2 regions of the Bacillus bruguierae genome follow, and region 1 is predicted to be linked to the other one. Evidence: predicted binding sites of a transcription regulator. Region 1 holds the regulator's gene; the other holds the start of a gene.
What was found. Region 1 encodes Rex, which represses fermentation and respiration genes when NADH is low (regulators of the CRP and FNR family bind a similar motif). Its sites were predicted from a motif close to TTGTGAAATATTTCACAA; they were not measured.
Positions count from the first base shown of each region.

Region 2: the regulator Rex is predicted to act here: its motif matches at 8,428-8,445, upstream of WAZ07_RS00310 (nitrate reductase subunit alpha).

Region 1 covers NZ_JBAWSX010000032.1:2,552-13,499, forward strand. Annotated here, with positions in the region: gene guaA (glutamine-hydrolyzing GMP synthase) at 1-1,342, opposite strand, end outside; purine riboswitch at 1,494-1,595, opposite strand; gene WAZ07_RS25830 (hypothetical protein) at 1,832-2,119, opposite strand; gene groL (chaperonin GroEL) at 2,358-3,992, opposite strand; gene groES (co-chaperone GroES) at 4,031-4,315, opposite strand; gene WAZ07_RS25845 (CPBP family intramembrane glutamic endopeptidase) at 4,659-5,387, shown strand; gene WAZ07_RS25850 (YdiK family protein) at 5,390-5,587, shown strand; gene WAZ07_RS25855 (redox-sensing transcriptional repressor Rex) at 5,614-6,243, opposite strand; gene WAZ07_RS25860 (ABC transporter ATP-binding protein) at 6,427-8,352, shown strand; gene tsaD (tRNA (adenosine(37)-N6)-threonylcarbamoyltransferase complex transferase subunit TsaD) at 8,699-9,715, opposite strand; gene rimI (ribosomal protein S18-alanine N-acetyltransferase) at 9,715-10,158, opposite strand; gene tsaB (tRNA (adenosine(37)-N6)-threonylcarbamoyltransferase complex dimerization subunit type 1 TsaB) at 10,170-10,862, opposite strand; gene tsaE (tRNA (adenosine(37)-N6)-threonylcarbamoyltransferase complex ATPase subunit type 1 TsaE) at 10,843-10,948, opposite strand, start outside.
Region 2 covers NZ_JBAWSX010000001.1:53,837-64,784, forward strand. Annotated here, with positions in the region: gene WAZ07_RS00275 (spore germination protein) at 1-81, shown strand, start outside; gene WAZ07_RS00280 (hypothetical protein) at 298-639, shown strand; gene WAZ07_RS00285 (NAD(P)H-dependent oxidoreductase) at 713-1,384, opposite strand; gene WAZ07_RS00290 (winged helix-turn-helix transcriptional regulator) at 1,525-1,854, shown strand; gene narI (respiratory nitrate reductase subunit gamma) at 1,896-2,579, opposite strand; gene narJ (nitrate reductase molybdenum cofactor assembly chaperone) at 2,597-3,127, opposite strand; gene narH (nitrate reductase subunit beta) at 3,147-4,622, opposite strand; gene WAZ07_RS00310 (nitrate reductase subunit alpha) at 4,612-8,295, opposite strand; gene WAZ07_RS00315 (Crp/Fnr family transcriptional regulator) at 8,709-9,401, opposite strand; gene moaA (GTP 3',8-cyclase MoaA) at 9,700-10,713, shown strand; gene WAZ07_RS00325 (molybdopterin-synthase adenylyltransferase MoeB) at 10,729-10,948, shown strand, end outside.

The DNA.
Region 1 (10,948 bases):
CCATAACACCTACGCTGCGCATACCAGGAAGTGCAGTGAAATATTGCCAAACTTCACGATCTAAACCAGCTTTTTTGATTTCTTCACGTAAAATTGCATCAGATTCACGAACAATTTCTAATTTCTCTTCTGTAATTTCGCCTAGTACACGGATACCAAGTCCTGGACCTGGGAAAGGTTGACGCCATACGATTTCATCAGGAATTCCTAGTTCTGATCCTAATTCACGTACTTCGTCTTTAAATAACGTATTTAAAGGCTCGATTAACTTAAACTGCATATCTTCTGGAAGTCCACCAACGTTATGGTGAGATTTAATTGTTTGCGCAGTCGCTGTACCACTTTCAATAATATCTGTGTACAGTGTACCTTGTGCTAAGAAGTCCATTCCTTCTAATTTAGAAGCTTCGTCATCGAATACATAAATAAATTCATTACCGATGATTTTACGTTTTTGTTCCGGATCTTCAACACCTGCTAATTTGCTCATGAAGCGTTCTTGTGCATCCACCTTAATAACGTTCATGTGGAAGCCTTCGCTAAATGTTTTCATAACCCCTTCAGCTTCTCCTTTACGAAGTAAGCCATGGTCAACGAAAATACACGTTAATTGGTCCCCGATTGCTTTATGAATTAATACAGCTACAACAGAAGAGTCTACACCGCCGCTAAGCGCACATAATACTTTCTTGTCGCCAACTGTTTCACGAATCTTTTCTAATTCTACTTCAATAAAGTTCTCCATATTCCAGCCTTCAGTACAACCACAAACACCGAATACAAAGTTCTTAATTAAATCATTACCGTGCTCAGAGTGACGCACTTCTGGGTGGAATTGTACGCCGTATAAGTTTTGTGCTTCGTTGCTCATACCAGCAATTGGACAAGAGTCACTTGTTGAATCTACTACGAAACCTTCTGGTAAGCCTGTTACTAAGTCACCATGGCTCATCCAAACAACTTGCTCTTCTGGAAGATTTGTATATAATTTCGATTGGTTCTCTACTTTTACTACCGCTTTTCCATACTCACGATGGTCTGCACGTTCTACTTTTCCACCAAAGTGCTTTGTCATTAATTGCATGCCGTAGCAAATACCGAAGATCGGTAAGCCTAAATCAAAGATTTTCTCATCGCAGTGGAATGCACTTTCGCCATATACACTGTTTGGTCCACCAGAGAAGATAATCCCTTTTGGATTCATCGCTTTAATTTCTTCTGCTGTAATTGTATGTGGATGAAGTTCACTATACACGCCAAATTCACGAATGCGACGCGCAATTAACTGGTTATACTGACTTCCAAAATCTAAAACGATAATCGTATCGTGCTGTTTCTTCAAAATAATCACCCCATAGTTCTGTATATAAACATTTTCACCAATTTGGTAAAAACAATTACCAATATAATAAAAAAAGCCAGTCCCCTGCCCTCAGTCTCATAACAAAGAAAAGGCAGGAGTCTAGCTTTATAAAGGAGTTTGTTCCTTATAAATATAGACACACTGCCTTCATAGTCAGGTTGTTTACGGTAACCCGGTAGAGACTCTCAATCCGTATTATTGAGGATATATGAAGGAACGTTTAATATTATCTTTCTAGATTCTAACAATGAAACGTGAATACGGTCAAGAGAGAAAGCGACAAAATTCTACAGAAATTATTTCCCTATATAGTGAAACGTCCTTCTGTTATTCATTCAAAGCCCTTGTGATTATATTGCAATCCGTAACCTGCACTGTGTAATTGGTCTCTTACAAGGTCATAAAATTTCGTGCTGTATTAACAATTACCCTTATTACAAACTTGGCTTTTCCGAAATGATATTTTATTCATCGCCAACGCCATGCAATAGTTGTGTCTTCTATATAAATAGCAGGAATGGCTATCCCTAAGTGTTTCTCTTCATTTTCGTCAAAAACAGACCAATTCTCCTCATTCAAAAAATTAGGGTCTATACTGTCAAAATCAAATGTACTTTCTTCATTAACCATTTCACGAAAGTATTCTTCATAAGGTTTGCTATTTTCATTTAAATGTATAGTGCCATACATCCACGGTGCATCAGTAAAAATATCTATAATTTCGCCTAACTCAATGTCTTTGAAATATAATTTCATATATACACCTTCTTATTCATAAATTTCGAAAGAATCCCAGGAACTTTACTAACTTAAAAAATACTACCTACTACCATAACACGCCCGAAATTGTTCTATCTAGCCATGAATACTCGTCCCCCTATATCTTGATAAGCAAACTTTAAAAGTACAAAAAAGACTACCTCCTTTACTTAGGAAGTAGTCTTCTTCTTACTAACTATTTATACATTGAACAGCTTCTCAAAATGAGGGCTTATTACATCATGCCGCCCATACCGCCCATGCCCATGCCGCCCATGTCAGGCATTGCAGGTGCATTTGGTTCTGGTTTGTCAGCAACAACTGCTTCAGTTGTTAAGAACATTGCTGCAACAGATGCTGCGTTTTGAAGAGCAGAACGAGTTACTTTCGTTGGATCTACGATACCAGACTCAAGCATATTTACCCATTCGCCTGTTGCTGCGTTGAAACCAACGCCAACTTTTTCGCCTTTTAAGCGCTCTACAACTACAGAGCCTTCTAAACCAGCGTTCACTGCGATTTGACGAACTGGTTCTTCTAACGCACGAAGCACAATGTTAATACCTGTAGCTTCGTCACCAGTTGCTTCAAGGTTAGCTACTTTGCTGTATACATTCATAAGTGCAGTACCACCACCAGCAACAATACCTTCTTCTACTGCTGCACGAGTTGAGTTAAGTGCATCTTCAATGCGAAGTTTGCGCTCTTTCAATTCAGTTTCAGTAGCCGCACCTACTTTAATTACAGCTACGCCACCTGCTAATTTAGCAAGACGTTCTTGTAATTTTTCACGATCAAATTCAGAAGTTGTTTCTTCTAGCTGTGCACGGATTTGACCAATGCGAGCTTCGATTTGTTCTGTGTTTCCTACACCTTCAACAATTGTTGTATTTTCTTTTGTTACAACAACTTTGCCAGCACGGCCTAAAGATGCGATAGTTGCAGATTTTAAATCACGACCTAGCTCTTCTGTAATTACTTCGCCGCCAGTTAAGATCGCAATATCTTCTAACATCGCTTTACGACGATCACCGAAGCCAGGAGCTTTAACAGCTACTACATTGAACGTACCGCGAAGTTTATTTACTACCAATGTAGCTAACGCTTCGCCTTCTACGTCTTCAGAGATGATAAGAAGTGGTTTACCTTGTTGTACCACTTGCTCTAATACTGGTAAGATTTCTTGAATGCTAGAAACCTTTTTATCTGTAATTAAGATAAATGGGTTATCAAGAACCGCTTCCATTTTATCAGAATCAGTAATCATGTAAGGAGAAGCATATCCACGGTCAAACTGCATACCTTCTACTACATCTAATTCTGTTGTGAACCCTTTAGATTCTTCTAATGTAATAACGCCGTCGTTACCAACACGTTCCATTGCTTCTGCAATTAATTGGCCTACTTCTTCATCATCAGCAGAAATAGCAGCTACTTGTGCGATAGAAGATTTACCTTCGATTGGTTTAGAAATCTCTTTTAATTCTTTAATCGCTGCTGTAACAGCTTTTTCAATACCTTTACGAAGACCCATTGGGTTCGCACCAGCTGTTACGTTCTTTAAACCTTCACGAATCATTGCTTGCGCTAATACAGTTGCAGTTGTCGTTCCATCACCAGCTACATCATTTGTTTTGCTAGCAACTTCTGCAACTAGTTTTGCACCCATATTTTCAAATGCATCTTCTAATTCGATTTCTTTTGCAATTGTTACGCCGTCATTTGTAATAAGCGGAGAACCGAATTTTTTCTCAAGTACAACGTTGCGACCTTTTGGTCCAAGCGTAACTTTTACTGCGTTTGCAAGAGTGTCGACACCGCGAAGCATCGAACGACGTGCTTCTTCACTAAATTTAATATCTTTTGCCATAATATTTGACCCCCTTGAATTTTTAAAGATTTATATAATTAACCGATAATTGCTAAAATGTCGCTTTCACGTAAAATTAAGTATTCTGTACCTTCGTATTTCACTTCAGTACCTGCATATTTTGAGAAGATGATACGATCTCCTGTAGCTACATCTAAAGCAACACGCTCACCATTTTCAAGCACACGACCAGTACCAACTGCCACTACTTTACCTTCTTGTGGTTTTTCTTTTGCAGTGTCTGGTAGTACGATACCACTTGCTGTTTTTTCTTCTGCTTGAACAAGTTCAATTATAACGCGATCACCTAATGGCTTTAGCATGAACAACAACCTCCTCAATTTATTATGTAAATTTTATGTTTATTAGCACTCTAATACCTTGAGTGCTAACACACTTATTATAATAAAGAATCTCATTTTCTTTTGCAAGTGAAAAAATCGTAATTTTTCGGAAAACTATTCCACCCCCTCCCCAACTTGTTTAAAAACTTTTATGATTTACTTAATAATTACATAAGGGAAAACTGCAAAAAATCCATTTTTAGATTCCGTCGTTTTTTCATCTTCTCCTATGTTACAATAAGAAAGATGCCATAATTTGTTTTCTCTATGGATAGGGCATTTTCCTTTTTCTTTACAAAAAATTCAAAAAGGAGTTACGAAATTGAAGAGACAATATTGGTGGGTTATTGTTACATATATTTTGATGCAACTATCAGGGATAATTGGAGGATGGATCCTTCTAAAAAGCGGAGTATACAATAATGGACATCGGACCTTTGAACAAAAAGTTCAACTGGCAACTGCACACTGGGGACTGATTAGCTTCTTTATTGCTCTTATCATTATCCTTATGTTACTACGCAATGATACACAATCAGAAAAATGGGAGCGTGGAAAAACAAATATTCTTGCTACGATAGGATGGATTATTTTAGGAGTTTTTCTTGCTTTATTCGCCCAAGTAATTGCCGGCACAATTGAAACACAAGTTTTTAAAATTAAAGCTGAATCAGAAAATACACAAAACATTATCGAAATTATAAAAGCTGCTCCATTATTTATGATTGTTTCATCTATATTCGCTCCCATTCTTGAGGAAATTGTATTTAGAAAAATTCTATTTGGAACACTATATAAACGATATAACTTCTTTATCGCAGCGATCGTGAGCTCGCTTATATTTGCTCTCATTCATTTTGACCCTACACATTTATTAGTGTATATTTCCATGGGGCTTGTTTTTTCATTTTTATACGTACAAACAAAACGAATTATTGTCCCAATTATGGCTCATGTTATGATGAATACAAACGTTATGTTAATTACATTTGTACTTCGTCCATATCTAGAAAAAGCTGAAAAATTGCAAGGATTCATCGGAGGATTTTAAACATGCGAAATTCACCATTTGTTATGGCAACTTTGTATTTTCTTCTAGGGTGTATTTTTACATACTTAGCAATTACAAGTGTTCAAGATACAATTTGGAACTTTTACACACTATTGCTTGCCGTAATGGCAACGATTGATTTTAATTTTGCACTTCGCCTTCTTTTTTCTAAACCGAAAAAAGATAGTAAGAAGAAATAATAAAAACGCAGGAAATTCCTGCGTTTTTATTGTGGATAATTTTTCAAAAAGTACACGAGCGTTTGTAATTCTACTGCTAAATCAATATGATGAATTCGAATATGTTCTAATATGTTTAATCTAGCAGGTGTAAAGTTTAAAACACCTTGTATGCTCGTATGCGATAAGCGATCTGCTACAGATTGTGCAACAGAAGCAGGCACTGTTAATATTGCCACTTTTATATCATCTGATAATCTCTCTTCTAATTCATCCAGATGATATACTGGAATCCCTCCGATTTCTTTCCCAACTTTCTCTTCATCAACGTCAAATGCCATCTCAATTTTTGTATTATTATTTTTTGTAAAATTGTAATGTAAGAAAGCCGTACCTAAGTTACCTACCCCAATTAATGCTACGCGTGTTACATCATCTTGATCAAGTGTTTCGCGGAAAAACGACAATAAATAATTCACATTATAACCATATCCCTTTTTCCCTAATGCCCCAAAGTATGAAAAATCTCGTCGAATCGTCGCTGAATCTACTTTCACCGCTTCACTTAATTCTGCAGATGATACGCGTTGCTTACCAGATAACGATAAGTTTTGGATAAATCGATAGTATAGAGGCAATCTTTTGGCAGTCGCCTGCGGAATTTTAGGCTGCTCCATGCAACCCCCTCCTCTCTTCCTATCTGTTCAAGTGATTGAAACATATACAGAAGTTTAGCATTGAAACTTTTCCTTGTATAATAGAGAGAGAATTTCTCTATTTATGTTCAACTATACACTATTTTTAGTATGATTGAGAAATATAATCATGGCAAAGTTAAGAAATTATTTGAGGTGAAAACATTGATTTTACTACAAGTGAATAACCTTTCCAAGCTGTATGCGGCTGAAGTCATTCTTTCAAACATTAAGTTAGAAGTACAGACGCGTGATCGCATTGCACTTGTCGGGCGTAACGGCGCTGGAAAGTCTACATTATTAAAGATTATTGCAGGAGAATTATCCCATGACGGCGGAGAAATTATAAAACCGAAAGATGTATCTATCGGTTACTTAGCACAGCATACTGGTCTTGAAACATCGTTAACGATTTGGGATGAAATGCTAACAGTATTCCTCCACTTACAGCGCATGGAGAAAGAACTCCGCAGGTTAGAACAAGAAATGGGAAAAGAAGAAAATTTCACAAATGAAACTATTTACGAAAAACTATTAGCAGAGTATGATCGCCTACAATTAGATTATAAAAATGAAGGCGGCTATCAATACGAAGCTGATATTCGCTCTGTTTTAGGTGGACTTGGTTTTCCTTCAGAAACACACGAAGCGACAATCTCCACATTAAGCGGCGGACAAAAAACTCGTTTAGCTCTTGGTAAGTTATTATTAACAAAACCAGATTTACTTATTTTAGATGAGCCAACCAACCATTTAGATATCGATACATTAACGTGGCTGGAGCAATATTTACAAGGTTATCCTGGTGCTATTTTAATCGTTTCACACGATCGATACTTTCTAGATAGACTTGTAACGCAAGTATATGAAATTTCTAATAAACAAAGTCGAAAGTACACAGGAAACTACAGTAAATACTTAGAACTTAAAGCGGCGCTATATGAACAAGAAATAAAACGTTACGAGAAACAGCAAGAAGAAGTAACAAAATTACAAGACTTTATCCAAAAAAATATTACTCGTGCTTCCACAACAAAACGGGCGCAAAGCCGCCGAAAACAATTAGATCGTATGGAACTTATGGAAAAACCAATCGGTGATACAAAATCTGCTTCTTTCCACTTTGATATCGATAAACAAAGCGGTAATGATGTATTACAAGTAAAAGATGTTACCATTGGTTATAATAACGAGCCAATTATTCAAAACATTCATTTCCAATTAACAAGAGGCGATAGTGTTGCACTTGTTGGCCCAAACGGAATTGGAAAATCTACTTTATTAAAATCTCTTGTGGATAAACTTCGTCCTTTAAACGGTAATATTTCGTTTGGTTCCAACGTTTCTATCGGATATTATGACCAAGAACAAGCAAACTTAACATCATCAAAACGTGTATTAGACGAGCTTTGGGATGATTACCCGATGCAACCAGAAAAAGAAATTCGCACAGTACTTGGAAACTTTTTATTTTCTGGTGACGATGTTCTAAAGCCTGTTTCTTCTTTAAGCGGTGGACAAAAAGCACGTTTAGCTCTTGCAAAACTTATGATGAAAAAATCAAACGTACTTATTTTAGATGAGCCGACCAACCATCTGGATTTAAGTAGCAAAGAAATTTTAGAAAATGCGCTCATTGATTTTCCAGGAACTATTTTATTTGTTTCCCATGACCGCTATTTCATTAACCGCATTGCCACAAAAGTGATTGAGTTGTCCCAGGGCGGAGCAGCGGAATACCTAGGTGATTATGATTATTATGTAGAAAAGAAAAATGAAATGCTAGAACGGGCAGAACTCGAAGAACAAGAAACAAATAAACCTGTACAAAAACAAGTGGCACAAGAAAAATTAAATTATATTGAAGAAAAAGAACGTAAAAAGCAAGAACGCCAACGTATGCGTAGAGTTGAAGAACTAGAAGAAAATATCGCGACAATTGAAGAACAAATCATGGCATTAGAAGAACAACTTTGTCTTCCAGAAGTATATGCTGATTACGAAAAAGCCAGTGATATTACAACAGAAAAACAAACACTTCAAGAACAATTAGAAACATGTATGGAAGAATGGGAAGAATTACAACTGTGAAAAGGTTAGTGGTTACACTGACCTTTTTATTTATCCCGCTATTCGTGGCGGTAAGACCCTCAATGATGGAAATTTCACTTTATCCACAGTATTATTCACATATTGATCTTTATATTTTCAAGATAAATATAAGTTTTCCACATTATCCACAAGAATAATAATATTTACCCACAATTTATACTCACAAAAAAACCTATATTATCAACAGATAATATAGGTTTTATCCACAGGTTGTGGTTAATTCTGTGTATAAAATTACATCTTTTATCAAAAAGAATTTCTCTATCCACAACTAATAGTTTATGTTTACGTCCTCTTACATGCAAAAACGTGAAACTTACCATTATTATGATTCAATATCTAAACCAGGGTTTGCATTTAACGCTAACGTCGCTCTCTTTCCTTGCTCATATGCAATCGTACCGGCTGCAGCAATCATAGCAGCATTATCTGTACATAAAGATAACGGTGGAATGATAAGTTCAACATCTTCTTTCTTTTCAAACTCTTCCTCTAAACGAGCCCGTAATCCTTTATTTGCCGCTACTCCGCCAGCAAGAAGCACTTGCTTTACACCATACTCTTCTGTTGCTCTTATTGTTTTTGTTACTAAGACATCAATTACACTTGCCTGGAAACTTGCAGCTAAATCTTCAGGGGTAAGTTCTTCTCCGCGCTGCTTTGCGTTATGCACAGTGTTAATAACCGCGGATTTTAAACCACTAAAACTAAAATCATAAGAATCTGGTTCAAGCCATGCACGAGGTAAATCGATTGTCGGCTCTCCTTCATGAGCAAGACGATCAATGTGCGGCCCACCTGGATACGGCAATGATAATGTACGTGCCACCTTATCGTATGCTTCTCCTGCAGCATCGTCTCTTGTTTCACCAATTACTTCAAATGAACCATGCTCTTTCATATAAACAAGCTCTGTATGTCCACCAGATACAACGAGAGACAATAATGGAAACTGCAGTTCTTGTACTAAGCGATTCGCATAAATGTGTCCCGCAATATGGTGCACCCCAACTAGAGGGATATTATGTGCAAAAGCTACTGCTTTTGCTGCATTCACACCGATTAACAACGCCCCAACAAGACCTGGTCCTTCCGTAACCGCAATTGCATCAATATCCTCAAACGTAATTTGCGCTTCTTTTAATGCTTCTTCTAACACAACCGTCATTTGTTCTACGTGGTGACGAGATGCAATTTCTGGAACAACCCCGCCAAAACGTTTATGGCTTTCAATTTGTGAAGCTACAATGTTCGCCAAAATTTCTCGTCCATTTTTTACAACTGCTACAGCTGTTTCATCACAGCTAGTTTCAATACCCAATATAATTGTATCTTTTTTCATCATAAGTTCACCCACATTACAAGACCATCTTCATAATTGTCTGTATAGTATCTTTTACGGATTCCGCCATTTTGAAAACCAAATTTTCGATATAACTTTTTCGCAACTTCATTTGAAACACGGACTTCAAGCGTCATCGTATTTCCCCCAAGAGCTCTTGCTTTGTTCATTACTTCTTGTAATAACGCTTCTCCAAGCCTTTGACCGCGGTATTGTGGTAATACCGCAATGTTCGTAATATGTGATTCATCAAGAATAATCCAAAGCCCGCAATAACCTAGAATTCCTTCCTCTGTTTCCATTACAACGTAGTGTGCATACTCATTCATTTTTAATTCTCGTTCAAATGCTTCGGCAGTCCAAGGAATCGCAAATGAAGCTTCTTCAATCGCAACAATTTGTGAAATATCCTCTTCCTTCATATTTCTGAATGTAATATTCATTCATAAGACCCCTATTTCTTTTGACTTTCTAACCATTTTGCCTCTGCTTCTGCCAAACGAAGGTAACTCGGAACGAATGTATGCACAGGTTGTTCTTCTTTCTGTAAACCTAAGAAAGCTAATTCACTTGGACGTGGATTATGTTTCGTCATTGGAGCAAATACAGCTTGATCTCCTAAATGTTCTACAATTGTATCTTTATGCTGTTCTACATCATTCCCGATAAATAAAACAGATTCTCCCATCCTTTTTAACATTTGTAACCAATCGGCAATGAGAATAATACGATCCTCTTCCACAGATTGCAACTCTTGTTCTCTATATGTATACAATCCTGTATAAATTTGCTGACGACGACCATCAAATAACGGACAAATGTATCCTTGGAAATTCATTCCGTTTGCTGCCAGCACTTCTAAACTTGATACACCAACAATTGGAATTTGTAATGACCAAGCTAATGTTTTCGCTACTGTTACACCAATACGAACACCTGTATAAGAGCCCGGACCAGCTGCGACAACGATTTTATTTAATTCTTTTGGCTCCACATTACATTCTTGTAAAAGTTTCTCTACTGCTGGCATCAGACGCACAGAATGGTTTTTAGTTAAATTTGTAATGACTTCTCCCACAACAGTATTTCCATCAATAAGAGAAACTCCCATTACATAGTTAGAAGTATCAATTGCTAGTACTTTCATTTTGTAATAGCTCCTCACATAATCTAATATAACGTTCTCCGCTCGGCTCTAATACAATTTTTCTTGTACTATCCCCCGTGTGGAAT
Region 2 (10,948 bases), on a different contig from region 1:
GGGAAGTTAATGCCGCCGAGCGTACCAACAGGTACTGAATTTATTCCACCGCTAGAGACAAGTTTAACGGCAGGAGCATAATATATATACAAGTTAAAAAAACGACATAAAAACCCCTTTCCTTTTAGGGGGGACGAGGGCATCTGGCCGTGCATAGAGATGGTCAGGGCCTTTTCCTGCCACATGCGAGGTTTAAAACAAAGGGAGAAAGCAAGTAGTGGTCATGTTTTGTTCTGCATAGCAGCGACTTATATGTTGAAAAAATAAAATGGATTTATGTAGAAAGGTTGTATAAAAATGGGGGCTTGTATTAAGGAATTTGTTATTGTTAATAATTCTGGGAATATTTTCACAGGAGATAATTTGCGAGATACTTCGTTTGTTGCTTCGAAAACATTTACAGGATCAACAGGACCAACATGTATGGATGTTGTCGTCGTTATCGGGAATACAAATCAAGTTTGTTTACGCCCTGGAGATACAGTGACGACTACGATTACACGAGGCGCTGCACTAGGAAGTAGCCCAAGCAGTGGCCAAAGTAATAGTTCAAGTAGTAGCAGCGGGAGCGGTTTACAAGCAGTTCCTCAAGCAACTCCTAGTACAGAGAATACAGATTTTGGAGTAGGTTTTTCATAGAAGTGCGGGCTGATTACTTCTATGAAAAAGTATCCATCAGTGGGAGAGGGAAAACTCCCCACTGATAGATGCTCTATTTAATCCATTCAACAACCATATCCATTGTTTGACGGGTTTTTTCATGTTGTGGTTCTTCTAATCGATAACCGAAAGCCACTAAACAAGAGACACCGAATGTATCTCCAGACATAATTCCTTCTTCGCGTAAAAGCGATTCTACCTTTTCTTGATGAAAGCCTTCAATAGGACAAGAATCGATACCGATTTGAGCAGCTGCAGTCATCATATTACCTAGAGCAATGTACGTTTGTTTAGAAGCCCAATCAAACATAGCACGATCACTTTCTAATAAATTGAAATCGGATTCTTGGAACGTTTTATAAAAATCACCTTTCACATTCACCACGTCTTGTGGAAGTCTTTGGATATTTGTCATGAAGTTAGAAATATAAGAAGAGTTATACATCATATCTTCTTTTTTTCGAGCTAATATCACAACAAAATGGCTGGCTGTTGGTAATTGTTTTTGTGCTCCCCATGCTATCGGCAGGAGCTTTTTGCGAAGATCTTGATTTTGAATCACGACAAATTTCCAAGGTTCAAAGCCAAATGAACTGGGAGAAAGACGACCTGTTTCTAGAATAAAATGAAAATCTTCATCAGAGATTTTTTTATTTACATCAAATACTTTGCACGCATGTCTAAACTGATATGCTTTTAAAATTTCTTCTTTTGTATTTTTCATTTCAATAACCACCTTTTGATAATTTACTTTCTCTTAGTAAGTTGATTACAAAATAGATTTTACTATAGTATCATTATAGATGTAAGTACGCACATTTTTGACATATAGTATCAAAATGTATACTAATGGAGAGTGATGAGATGGAGAAAGAGAATATACATCGTTGCTCAGTAGAAGTAACATTAGATGTAATCGGTGGAAAATGGAAAGGTGTTATTCTATTTCATTTAATAAATGGAGAAATTCGCTTTAATCAATTTTTACGATTGATGCCTGGTATCACACAGCGAATGTTAACGAGACAATTACGAGAGCTAGAGGCTGATGGTGTGATTCACCGTGAAGTATATAAGGAAGTACCTCCGAAGGTTGAATACTCGTTAACGGAATTCGGAAAGTCGTTAATTCCGATTATCATAATGATGCGTGATTGGGGAAAGCAGTATCGAACACAAATAGAGCAGGAATAAAAAAGTGTGCAATCAAGGTGCTGCACACTTTTTTATTTTTATTAAAATTTTATCGGTTTTCTTTTCCGATAAATGATATAACTGCGTCGTAAGTATTTCACTGGTACGCTAAAGACATGAACAAGTCTTGTAAATGGCCATGTTGCAAACAGTCCCATAGCGGCAATGATGTGAATTTTAAACCAAATTGGCACCTCCGCCATATATTCCGCTTTAGGCTGGAAAATAAAGAGGCTGCGGAACCATGGGCTAATCGTTGTTCGATAATCAAAACCGTTTGAATCGATATTTAAAAATGTAGAAGAAAGTCCTGCGAGCATTACAATAAGCAACAAGATGAGAGCGATATAGTCTCCGGTTGTACTCGTTGCAATAATCCGTTTTACGGTAAAGCGGCGATACGTTAAAATGAATAATCCGATTACAGAAGCAATACCTGCTGGAAGGCCGAAGCTAATTGCCATTATATGATACGTATGTTCAGAAATGCCGAGAGAGCTGTAGACGGATTCAGGGATTAAAATTCCCATGACATGCCCACCAATTACGAACATAATACCAAAATGAAATAGTAAACTTCCGATTCGGAGCATTTTCTTCTCTAATAGTTCACTAGATTTTGATGTCCAACCAAATTGATCGTAGTTGTATCTAAAAATATGTCCACCAATGAAAATGACTAAAATGATATACGGAAAGAGTACCCATAAAAATTGATCCATCATCTTTGTCGTACTCCTTTCTAGTTTATTTCATACTGCCATGCACGAATAGCAGTAAGGATGCATCGGACAATTGGTTCGTGCATACTGTTTATGTCTTTTAATTGTTGATGCAATGCTTCGATATTGCTTTCATATTTTTTCATGATCAGTTCACTATCTTCTTCACCAGCATTTGCGAGAAATTCTAACATAAGCGGTAAATAATCAGGCAGTTCTTTATCTGTAACAGCGAAGCCTGCTTGTTGATAGTGTTGTTTAAGTTCTAGTAGTTCAATTCCGCGTTCTCGTTGTTCACCAGTATTCATATAAGTGAGATACATATTTGTTTTTTTGCCAAAATCAAATGTATATACATATGTTTCAATTAATTCGCCACTTGTTTTTTGCTTTGCTTGTTCGATAAATGTTGTAAGGGTGGTGCGAATTTCCTCATGTTGGATAGTTTGAATATCACTTTGTAAATGAGGAAGTGCTTCTCTCCATCCTTGTTCAGGATAGGAGAGAAGAAAGGAAGAACAAGAAAACGCTGTTTGTAAACTTTGATTCATAATTGTTACCTCCTTTATTTTAAGAGATTGTCATGCATGAGCCAGGACCACCAGCAAAGGAAAGACCACAGCTTCCTTGCTCGTTATAAAGATCTGCCACTTGCTCGCGGTGAGAAGTTGGGATGACGAAACGATCTTTATATTTCGCAATTGCAAGAAGGCGATACATATCTTCAATGTCTTCTTTTGTTAAGTTCAGTTCTTTTAATATAGCTTCATTTGGTTCTTTATTTATTTGCAATGCTCTCATATGAGTACGCATGACAGCCATTTTTTTCAATGTAAGACGAATATGAGATTCATCGCCTGCAGTTAATAAATTTGCTAAATATTGAATCGGAATACGCATATTATCAATAGCAGGGAAGATTTCTTCTGCTTGCCAGTTGCTTCCTTTTCCTTCGACCATGTTCATAATTGGACTTAATGGCGGAATATACCAAACCATTGGCAATGTACGATACTCTGGATGAAGAGGAAGAGCAATTTTCCAATCGATAATCATTTTATAAATTGGTGATTGCTGAGCAGCTTTGATCCATTCTTCTGGAATACCTTGTTTCTTTGCTTCAGCAGCTACTTCTGGATCATTTGGATCTAGGAATACGTTAAGCTGAGACTCGTATAAGTCTTGTTCATCTGGTACAGATGCAGCTTCTTTTACTTTGTCAGCGTCATATAACATAACTCCGATATAACGAATACGTCCAACGCATGTTTCTGAACAAATTGTTGGCATACCAGCTTCAATACGCGGGAAGCACATTGTACATTTTTCAGCTTTATTCGTTTGCCAGTTGAAATACACTTTTTTATACGGGCAAGAAGAAACGCAGAATCTCCAAGCACGGCATGCATTTTGGTCAACAAGGACAATGCCATCTTCATCGCGCTTATACATAGAACCGGATGGACAAGAAGATACGCACGGCGGATTGATGCAATGTTCGCAAATACGCGGTAAGTACATCATGAACACATTTTCAAAATCCGTTTTAATTTCTTCTTCCATTTTTTTGACGTTAGGATCTTGTAAGCCTGTTATATGCCCGCCTGCTAAATCATCTTCCCAGTTTGGGCCCCATTCAATTTTATCGATAAATTCACCTGTAATAGCTGATTTTGGGCGAGCGACCGGCTGATGTTTACGCTGCGGACTGTTTGTTAATGTTTCATAATCATAGTTCCAAGGCTCAAAGTAATCATCAATTGTTGGTTGATCTGGGTTATGGAAAATGTTCATGAGCCGTTTCATTTTTGAACCGGATTTCAACTGAAGATCTCCGTTTTTCAGCTCCCAGCCGCCCTTATATTTTTCTTGATCTTCCCATTGTTTTGGATAGCCAATGCCCGGTTTTGTTTCCACGTTGTTAAAGTACATGTATTCAGCACCTGGACGATTCGTCCAGGTGTTTTTGCATGTTACGCTACAAGTGTGACAGCCGATGCATTTATCAAGGTTCATTACCATTCCGACTTGCGCTTTAATCTTCAAGCCAATCTACCTCCTTCAGTTTGCGGATGACGACATTTAAGTCGCGTTGGTTTCCAGTTGGGCCATAGTAGTTAAAGCCGTAACTTAATTGACCGTATCCGCCAATCATATGAGTTGGTTTTACGTGAATGCGCGTCGGGCTATTATGTGTTCCTCCGCGGTTACTTGTTAAATTCGTACCAGGCACGTTAATATGGCGATCTTGTGCATGATGCATAAAGGCCATTCCACGCGGCATACGGTGTGTGACGACAGCGCGTGCAACAACAACGCCGTTTCGGTTAAAGCATTCAATCCAGTCATTATCAGCAACACCGGCTTCGGCAGCGTCATCTTTATTCATCCATACTGTTGGTCCGCCGCGGAACAGTGTTAACATCGGCAGTGCATCAAAATACATACTATGAATAGACCACTTATTATGCGGTGTTAAATAGTTTAGCGTAATTTCTTTTCCTTCTACTTCAGGGCGAGATTTACGGAACGGTTTATGCTGTAAAATTGGTTTGAACGTTGCCATTGTTTCGCCAAATTCTTTCATCATGTCGTGATCTAAGTAGAAAGATTGACGCCCTGTTATTGTTCGCCATGGAATGAGACGCTCCACATTTGTTGTAAATGGTGAATAGCGGCGTCCTCCTTTTTCAGAACCACTAAAAGCGGGTGATGTAATAACCGTTTTTGGCTGCGCTGTAATTTGTTCAAATGTGAAGCATTCTTCTTCACGCTCTTCTGCCAAATCACGCAATTGTAAATCTGTTTGTTTTTCAAGCGCTTCCCATGCTTTTACTGCCATGTGACCGTTTGTTGTCGAAGAAAGGGTTAACACAGCTTCAGCGGCATTGATTGCTTCTGTTATGTCAGGGCATCCTTTCGCGATAGAATCAGTGCGGATTACTCCTAATTTTCTCTTTAATTGTTCGTATTCTTTTTCAGCAGACCAAGAGATGCCTTTTGTACCAATTGGTTGTTTTCCAACGTTTGGCCCGAGTGCGGTCATTTTGTCATGCAGCGTTTTATAGTCTCGTTCTACAACATGAATTTGCGGCATTGTTTTGCCTGGGATTGGCTCACATTCCCCTTTGCTCCAATCTTTAATTTGTCCAAGCGGCTGTGCTAATTCTTGCGGTGTATCGTGAAGAAGTGGCGTTGCAACAACTTCTTTCATTGGCTCTAGGTCTAATTTTTGTGCCAAATCAGAGACTGCTTTTGAAAGGGAGCAGAAAATATCCCAGTCAGAACGAGCTTCCCATGGTGAACCAATTGCCGGGTTAAATGGATGCACGAATGGATGCATATCTGTACTGCTTAAATCATGCTTTTCATACCACGTTGAAGCAGGAAGAACGATATCAGAGTATAGTGCTGTTCCAGCCATACGGAAATCTAAGTTGATTAATAGATCAAGTTTTCCTTCTGGTGCCTCTTCATGCCATGTAATTTCTTCTGGTCGTAATGAATCATGATCATCGTTCATTAGTCCGTTTGTTGTACCTAGTAAGTGTTTTAAGAAATATTCGTGTCCTTTACCGGAGCTTGAAATTAAATTCGCGCGCCAGACGAATAAGTTGCGCGGGAAATTATTTTGGTTATCAGGGTCTTCAATCGCAAATTTGAGCTCTTTGTTTTTTAGCTTTTCTGCAACATATTTCCCGATTTCTTCCCCTGTTGTTGCACCACTAGCGACCGCTTCTTTATATAATTCAATTCCGTTTTTCTCGAATGTTGGATAAGAAGGTAACCAGCCGAGTCTTGCTGCTAATACGTTATAATCACCGTGATGCTGATAACGTGAGTTGCCGACAACTGGTGATGCTAAATGTCCAACTGGTGTATCTTCATAGCGCCACTGATCTGTAACGAAATAGAAGAAGGATGTACCGTTTTGTAGTTTCGGCGGGCCTTGCCAATCCTTTGCGGTTGCGATGGTTTGCCAACCTTCTGCCGGACGTAATTTTTCTTGGCCAACATAATGAGCCCAGCCGCCGCCGTTTACACCTTGTGCCCCAACAAGCAGAACTAGGTTTAAGACAGCGCGGTAAATCGTATCCGAGTTAAACCAATGGTTAATACCAGCGCCGACAATAATCATCGAGCGTCCATTTGTATCAACGGCATTTTGAGCAAATTCACGAGCAATTTGAATAATAAGTTCTCGTTTTACACCTGTTATTTTTTCTTGCCATGCTGGCGTAAACGGAACATCTTCATCAAAGCTCTTCGGTTCTTGCCCCCCAAGACCGCGGTCCACGCCGTAGTTTGCTAATGTTAAATCATAGACAGTTGTTACGAAAAGATCGCCGTTTGGTGTTGGAATCTTTTTCACTGGAATGGTACGTTCTAATACCTCATTTCCGTCATCAGAAAAGTATGGAATTTGTACAGTTCCAATTGCATCCTCCATACCAAGTAAAGAAAGACGCGGATCAATTTTTTCGCCTGTTTGTTCATCTTCTAAACGTAAATTCCATTTTTTCTCGTTATCCCAGCGTGATCCCATTGTGCCGTGCGGCGTAGCGAAATCATGACCGTTATCGTTCCAAAGAACAGGTTTCCATTCGCCAAGCTTTGTTTCCCGGCCGATATCAGCAGCATTTAAGAAACGATCTGCAACAAATTGACCTTCTTGTTGTTTTAACGTGACAAGGAATGGGAAATCGGTGTATTGTTTTGCATAATTGATGAAGTAGTCTACTTGTTTGTCCACGTAGAATTCTTGTAAAATGACGTGCCCCATTGCCATTGCAAGTGCACCGTCTGTTCCTTGTTTTACACTGATCCAGTCATCAGCGAATTTTGTTGATTCGGCAAAATCAGGGCTAACAGAAACAACTTTCGTTCCTTTATAGCGCACTTCCGCTAAGAAGTGGGCATCTGGCGTCCGTGTTAGCGGTACATTGGATCCCCATGTCATAATGTAGCCAGCGTTGTACCAATCACTACTTTCTGGCACATCGGTTTGATCACCCCAAATTTGCGGCGAAGCTGGCGGTAAGTCAGCGTACCAATCGTAGAAGCTCAGCATCGGTCCGCCCATAAGCTGCATAAAGCGACTGCCAGCTGCGTGACTTAACATTGACATCGCAGGAATTGGTGAGAAACCAACATTTCGATCAGGGCCATACTTGATTACTGTATATAGTAAGGAAGCAGCAACGAGCTGTAATACTTCATCCCAATTTGCACGAATGAAGCCGCCTTTTCCGCGAGCCCCTTTATATGTGCGTGCTTTTTCTGGATTTTCAACAATGCTTTTCCAAGCATCTAACGGTGATTCATGTTTTTGCAGTTCTTCTTGCCACATATTCCAAAGGACGCCGCGCACATATGGATATTTCACACGAAGCGGACTATAAATGTACCAAGAAAAGCTTGCTCCGCGCGGACATCCGCGGGGCTCAAAATCTGGCATATCAGGACCAGTAGACGGATAATTTAGCTCTTGTCCTTCCCAAGTGACAATTCCATCTTTTACGTAAATGTTCCAGCTGCAAGAACCGGTGCAGTTTACGCCGTGTGTGGAGCGAATTACTTTATCATGTTGCCACCGTTTTCTATAGGCATTTTCCCATTCCCGGTCTTCATACGTTTCTTGCGTATGATTATCGTTATAACGATCTATTGGAGAAAAATATTTTAAACGTTGCATGAATGGTGATAGTTTCTTTTTCATAGTGCTCACTCCTTTATTGCGTCTCTCTTGCTTAATTTCACTATAAGAGGGCATGCAAAATAGAGATGTGATATCTATCACAGTTCAACAGATTGTCAAAATTCATGAGAGTGTAAGGGGAAAATAGAGAAAGTGTGACATTTTGCACATCGCAAAATATGTTTTATGTGTAGAGTAGGGGGGAGAAAGAAAAAAGCAGCATCCTCAATAATATATCCATTCTAATGTTCCGACACATAAGCTGCTGCTATGCAAAATAAAACATGATCGCTACTTGCTAGCTCCCTTTGTTTGAAACCTCGCATGTGGCAGGAAAAGGCCCTGACCGCTTCTATGCACGGCCAGATGCTCTCGTCCCTCCCAAAAAAGAAAAGGGTTTTTATGTCGGTTTTTTAACTTGTATATATAGAATGCTACTCAATACTACAAATAGAAGTAGGGCAATCTTCACAAGCGATTGCACATTTTAAAAAGTGTAAATTATGAATGGTAATTTTGCCTTTATGAATAGAAATAACGTCTTGTTTTTTTAAATCATTTAACATGCGATTGACACTTTCACGGGAGGTTGCACAGAAGTTTGCAAGCTCTTGATTCGTTAATGGAAGATCGATAAGAATACCATCTTCTTTTAAAATGCCATAACTATTCGTCATGCGAATAAGAGTTGAGTAGAGTGCTCCCTTTTTGCCGTGCAATACTAAATCACGAAACTTCGTTTGCATTCTTCGTAAATGTTCACTAACCCACTTCATAAATTCGAAGGCAAGAGCTGGTTTTTCCAGCAATGCTTTTTCTAATGCATCCCGCTTAATGACGCCGATTTCTGCATGTTCAAGCACTTTTGAATTTAATAGATATTTGGCATTTTCTGTAAATAATGTAAGTTCCCCAATAATATCATTCTCCGAACAAATGCGCAGTGTCAATTCTTGACCGTCAGCGCTAATTTTACTAATTTGCACTTTTCCAGAGTGAATAATATATAGTTCTTTTGCCTCCATACCTTCTTGGAAAATATAATTAGATTTGTTCACTTGCATTTTATATTCGACAGATGCGAGTAATTCTTTTAAATCATTTGATAATGCAGTACTGTTTGCCACAGCAATCACCTCTCTTCTCAGAATAGTCTATTTCTTATTTTGAATATAAATATAGTGAAAATGCAAGAGATTTTTTTCCTTGACTAATTGTGAACAGTTTTTGAACAGATTTGTGAAGAATTTTTGAATGAAGAAATTGATGTGAGAAATATCACAACATAGAGTATTGTTCTTTTTTTATGATGAAGACAAATGAAAGACAGCCAAAAAAAGATAAAGTGCAAGAGCAAAAACACCCTATTTTAAAATATATTATAATAGAATAAAAGTATATATACAGCAAGAAGGAGGGGTGAAGATGACTGAGAAGATTGTAGATGTATGGCAGCGGCCACTTCAAGATTTACGCATTTCTGTTATTGATCGTTGTAATTTTCGGTGCACGTATTGTATGCCGGCTGAAGTGTTTGGGCCAGATTATGCATTTTTAAAAGAAGAGTTTTTATTGACGTTTGATGAGATTGAGCGATTGGCTAAACTTTTTGTTCGCATGGGCGTAAGGAAAATTCGTTTAACTGGCGGCGAACCGTTACTTCGTAAAGATTTACCACAGCTTATTAAACGTCTTGCTAAAATAGAAGGTTTAACAGATATTGGACTAACGACAAATGGGATTCATTTAACGAAGCAAGCAAAGGCATTGAAAGAGGCAGGTTTACAGCGAATAAACGTCAGCTTAGATGCATTAGATGATGATGTATTTCGAAGTATTAATGGTCGCAATGTAGGTACAAAACCTGTATTACGAGGAATTGAAGAAGCAAGATTCGCCGGCTTAGACGTAAAAATTAATATGGTCGTGAAAAAAGGAATGAACGATAAACAAATTTTGAAGATGGCCGCTTATTGTAAAGAGCAGTGCATCCCTCTTCGCTTTATCGAATTTATGGATGTTGGAAGTACAAACGGTTGGAACTTTGAACAAGTTATTACAAAGAAAGAGTTAATCGATATGATTGGCCGTGTGTATCCAATTGAGCCAGTAGATCCACATTATTTCGGTGAAGTGGCAAAGCGATATCGATATGTTGGAACTGAGGCCGAAGTTGGTTTTATTACTTCTGTTTCTGAATCGTTTTGTTCTTCTTGTACGAGAGCGCGCATTTCAGCAGAAGGTCAGTTGTATACATGTTTATTTGCAACGACAGGAACAGATTTACGAACGCTGATTCGTAATGGGATAGATGATGATGAATTGTTTCAAGTTGTGCAAGATGCGTGGAAGAAGCGGGAAGATCGTTATTCAGATGAACGAACGGAAGAAAGTGCAAATAACCGCCCAAAAATTGAAATGTCATATATTGGCGGATAGGGAGAAGGGGTTAAGATGCAAGAGCGGTACTCACGACAAATACTATTTTCTGAGATTGGGGAAGCTGGTCAGCGAAATTTACGTGAAAAACATGTATTAATCATCGGCGCTGGTGCACTTGGTGCAGCAAATGCTGAGGCGCTTGTTCGGGCAGGAATTGGCAAGTTGACGATTGCAGATCGTGATTATGTCGAATGGAGCAATTTGCAAAGGCAACAATTATATACAGAAGAAG